2 regions of the Rhodopseudomonas palustris HaA2 genome follow, and region 2 is predicted to be linked to the other one. Evidence: predicted binding sites of a transcription regulator. Region 2 holds the regulator's gene; the other holds the start of a gene.

Region 1 (2,462 bases), 890 kb from region 2:
CGACGGTCGGCTCGGTCAGCTCGTAGCTGTCCTCGATCACCACCTGCGAAGCCTTGGCGCCGAGGCCGTCCTTGAGGCCCTTGAGATAGTCCTTGCCGAAATCGTCGCCCTGATACAGCACGGCGATCTTGGCGTCCGGCTTCTCCTTCATCAGATACTTGGCGTAGATCCGGCCTTCGCTCTGGTAGCTCGGCAGCCAGCCCATCGTCCACGGAAAGTGCTTCGGATCGTTCCACTTGGTGGCGCCCGACGCCAGGAACAGATGCGGCACTTTCTTGGCGTTGAGATATTTCTGGATCGCGGTGTTGGACGGCGTGCCGAGCGGGCTGAACATGAACAGCACCTCGTCGCTCTCGACCAGCTTACGGGTCTGCTCGACCGATTTCGGCGGCGAATAGGCGTCGTCGTTGGAGATGTAGACGATCTTGCGGCCGTTGATGCCGCCCTTGTCGTTGATCATCTTGAAATAGGCTTCTTGCGCCTTGCCGACGCTGCCATAGGCCGACGCCGGGCCCGAGTAAGGCACGATGTTGCCGATCTTGACTTCGGTGTCGCTGGCGCCGGGGCCATATTTCTTCTGCGCCATCGCCTGTCCGGCGGCTGCGGACAGCAGGGCGGCGGCCGCCAGGGTGGCGATCGAACGGGAGAGGGCCGACATCTGGATTCCTCGTTGGTTGTTGTTGGTCTTGCTGCAGGCGCTGCTCTGCAGTGCAGCAGTGCGGGAATGGGTTAGCCGGTTCGCGGGCGTTGCTCAACCCGCAGAGGTTGCGACGGTTACCGAAATTCTCGCGCGTTCCGTCGAATGGAAAGTGTCACCCGCGTGTTGCATACGGCCTGAGCAATTGAGCAGGATATGCGCGGCGCGCGCGACGGCGCTCACTCTCCCCGAAGGGCTCGGCGGGGGAGCGCGCCGTGCAGCTCCGCCGCGCGCGCTTCTTGCCTCGCAACTTCTTGGCCTCGCAACTTATTAGTTCGTCATCCTGAGGCGCCGTCGCGCAGCGACGGCCTCGAAGGATGGGCCGCTTGCACTTGACTCTGTCATCCTTCGAGGCTCGCTACGCTCGCATCTCAGGATGACGGTCTGTGATTGCATCAAAATCCAAACCCCTGTTGCTGCGTCTTCGGCTTGAAGCGTTCGGCCAACCGCGCGCCGTCGAGCTGGCGGCACCCGCAGCAGATCCTCGCGGCTGTCGCGTTGCTCCGTCCCGCTAGAGGCGCAGGAGGCGTCGTATTTCGCCGCATCGGCCCGAATGGCCAGCTTGCGCTGCACGTCCATGCTTGGAATCTCCTTGATTCAACTGCTGAAAAAAATTGCTCGCCGGACTCGGGATGATCCCGATTGACTCCTTCCCGGGGCAGGGATTTATTAGAACATATCATGAACAAATGAGCCGGCAACGGGTTCATCGACTCTCGTTACGGCAACCCAGGAAAAGGAGCGGCGCATGACCGGCGCCCGCCTCGATACACTCGCGCGCCTGCAGGGCGCCATCGATCGGCTGGAAAGCGGGACGACCGAACTCGTCCGGCGCGTGCCGCTCGGCCACGCCGACGCCGATGCCACGCTGCAAGGCGGTTTGGCGCTGGGCGCGCTGCATGAAGTGTTCTGCGATGGCCGCCACGGCGCGGCGGCGACGGGATTCGTCGCGGGGCTGGCGCGGCGGTTGGCCGAGCAGCGTTTCCTGCTGTGGATCCGGTCGGATTTTTCCGCGCGTGAAAACGGCGAACTGGCAATGGAGGGTTTCGCCGAACTCGGGCTCGATCCGCGCCGCCTGGTGGTGGTGCGCGCGCACGACGCCGAGAGCGCGCTGCGCGCGTCGGCCGATGCGCTCGCCTGCAACGGGCTCGGCGCGGTGGTGACCGAATTGTGGGGCGAGATCCGCGCCTTCGATCTGGTCGCCTCGCGCAAGCTGACGCTGGCCGCGATGCAGTCCGGCGTCACCGCGCTGATGCTGCGGATCTCCGCGATGCCGCAGGCCTCGACCGCAGAGACGCGCTGGGTGGTGCGCGCGGCGCATTCGCCGCCGATCGAGGGGTGGGGCGCGCCGGTGCTCGAGACCTCGCTCATCCGCAATCGTCACGGCCAGACCGGCCGCTGGATCATGGAATGGAATTGTGATGTGTGCCGCTTCCGTGAACCGCAGACGCATCCTCGGCCTCTGGCTGCCGCGGTTGCCGACCGATCGCATCGAACGGAAATCGCCGGGCCCGAGCGTCGGCTCGCCGGGTGAATCGTCGCGTCCGCCGCGCGTGGTCGCCGCCAAGCGCGACAATGCACTGGTCGTCGTCGCCTGCGATGCATGCGCGACGCAGGGCGGGTTGATGCCGGGGATGCCGCTCGCCACCGCGCGGGCGATGCATCCGTCGCTCGACGTGATCGATCACGATCCGCATGCCGACGCCGCGCTGCTCGCGTCTGTCGCCGACTGGTGCGACCGCTTCACGCCGCTGGTGGCGTTCGA
Region 2 (2,462 bases):
GCGCCTCGGCCGGGGACCACGATCTGGTCAAGTCGTCGCTGGAAGCCGAGGGCACCGACATTGCGTTCTGGAAGATCGCGATGCGGCCGGGCAAGCCGATGATGCACGGCCGGCTCGGCCCGATGCGGGTGATCGGCCTGCCCGGCAATCCGGTATCCTCCTATGTCTGCGCCTTCCTGTTCATGGTGCCGCTGATCCGGGCGCTTTGCGGGATCCGCGAATCGATGCACCGCCGCCAGCCGGCGCTGCTCGGCGCCGCCCTTACCGCCAACGACCAGCGCGAGGACTATCTGCGCGCCCGTCTGGCGCTGCGCGACGACGGACAATGGCTGGCGACGCCGGTCGACCGCCAGGATTCGTCGCTGCTGGCGCGGCTATCTGCAGCGCAGGCGCTGATCGTTCGCCCGCCGTTCGCGCCGGCGGCCGCGGCTGGCTCGCAATGTCTCATCCTTAAGCTTCCGGAATAGCGATCTGCGCATTTGTTGACCTCAAATTAAGAGGTTGCGGAACACATACTGAACATATAGTGTCCGTTCATGATTTGTTTCGAGTAGTTGCGCCTCGCCCGACTGTCTTCATGGCGCGATGAACGGACGGCACGACGACACGGCGATCGTCGCCAGACGTGGGGAATGATCGAGATGCTGACGCGTAAACAATTCGAGCTTCTGAAATTCATCAACGAGCGGCTGAAAGAAGCCGGCGTTCCCCCCTCGTTCGACGAGATGAAGGATGCGCTCGACCTGCGTTCCAAATCGGGCATTCACCGCCTGATCACGGCGCTGGAAGAGCGTGGCTTCATCCGCCGCCTGCCCAACCGCGCCCGTGCCATCGAGGTGATCAAGCTGCCCGACCTCGGCGGCAATAGCGGCGCTCGCCGCGGTTTCACCCCCAGCGTGATCGAAGGCAATCTCGGCAAGGTGCGGCCGCCGAGCCCGCAGCATGCCGAAGACGACTCCGATCGCAACGTCGCGGTGCCGGTGATGGGCCGGATCGCCGCCGGCACGCCGATCGAGGCGCTGCAGACCCGCAGTCACACCATCAGCGTGCCGCCGGACATGCTCGGTTCCGGCGAGCACTACGCGCTCGAAGTGCGCGGCGATTCGATGATGGATGCCGGCATCCTCGACGGCGACATGGCGCTGATCCAGCGCAACGAGAGCGCCGACACCGGCGACATCGTGGTGGCGCTGATCGACGAGGAGGAAGCGACGCTGAAGCGCTTCCGCCGCCGCGGCGCATCGATCGCGCTGGAGCCTGCCAATTCCGCCTACGAGGTCCGTATCCTGCCGCCCAACCGGGTGCGGATCCAGGGCAAGCTGATCGGTCTGTATCGCAAATACTGAGCCACGCGCCTTACTGAGCCACGCGCCGTCACGCCGCGGGCTCAGTCCTCGTCGTGCTGATCCAACGGCGCCGGCGTGGCATCGACCGGTGCGGGACGTGGACCCGCCCGCTGCGGCGGCGCGACGCCCGGCGGATCCCCGGCGGCAACGGCCGGCGCGGGCAACCACGGCCGGTCGCGCGCTATCGGCCGAACCGCCTCGGTCACGAATTCGCCGTCCCCGGCTGGATGTCGCCGCAGCGCCAGCGCGGCGCTGCCCGCGAGCATCTCCGTGCTGATCAGACGCGCCGCGCAGTCCGGCGGCGGCTGCGCCAGCGCTATGACCAATTTTGCGCGCGCGCAATCATCACCGATGCCATCGGCGCGGAACGACAGCGCCACCAACCCGCCATCAGCCAGCGCCGCGACGCAGCCATCGGCGTCGCACGACACCCCCTCGCGCAGCGAGGCCGCATCGACCGCACGAGGGTCGGCGTCGGCAGCCAGCCACTGCTTGACCCTGAAACTGTCGCCGCCGCTCTGCATCAGCCGCAGCCGGCCATCGGGCCCGCGCAGCGCGACCTGCCGGCCGTCGCCGGCGATCAGGATGTCCGGTTGCGGCGTCAGCAGCGCCCAGCCGGTTGCAAACGCCAGCAATGCCAGCCCGCCATAGCGCAGCGGCGTGCGCAACAGCCCGAGCAGGACGATGCCGAGCGACGCCAGCAGCAGCGGCCCGGTGCCGAACGCCGCGATCCGCCCGATTGCGCCCGGCAACGCCGCCACCCACAGCGCCACCACGATCATCCAGTCGATGCCGATCTCCATGATACGCCAGAACACCCCGTCGAGGCCGAACGGCATTGCCGCCAGCCCGAGCAGGCCCGCCGGCATCACCACGACCGACACGACGGGCATCGCCAGCAGATTGGCGATCACCCCATAGGGCGTGACGCGGTGGAAGTGATAGGCCGCATAGGGCGTGGTCGCGAGCCCCGCGACCAGCGACGCCAGCGCCAGCATCGCGATCTCGCGGCCGCCCCACAGCGCCGCGCGCGCCGTCGTCGAACTGTCTGCTGTCGCGAACAGCGCCGGCATGCCGATCTGCACCAATGCGACCAACCCCAGCGTCGCCGCGAAC

What was found. Region 2 encodes LexA, which represses DNA repair genes until DNA is damaged. Its sites were predicted from a motif close to TGTTCNNNNTGTGTTCNG; they were not measured.
Region 1: RPB_RS17990 (ImuA family protein) is a predicted target of LexA. The motif match lies at 1,368-1,385, and genes of this name have one in related genera.

What each region holds. Positions count from the first base shown of each region.
Region 1 is NC_007778.1:4,085,075-4,087,536, reverse strand. It holds gene RPB_RS17995 (ABC transporter substrate-binding protein) at 1-658, opposite strand, end outside; gene RPB_RS17990 (ImuA family protein) at 1,446-2,231, shown strand; gene RPB_RS17985 (Y-family DNA polymerase) at 2,119-2,462, shown strand, end outside.
Region 2 is NC_007778.1:3,199,003-3,201,464, forward strand. It holds gene RPB_RS14145 (molybdopterin molybdotransferase MoeA) at 1-467, shown strand, start outside; gene lexA (transcriptional repressor LexA) at 642-1,346, shown strand; gene RPB_RS14155 (ComEC/Rec2 family competence protein) at 1,388-2,462, opposite strand, start outside.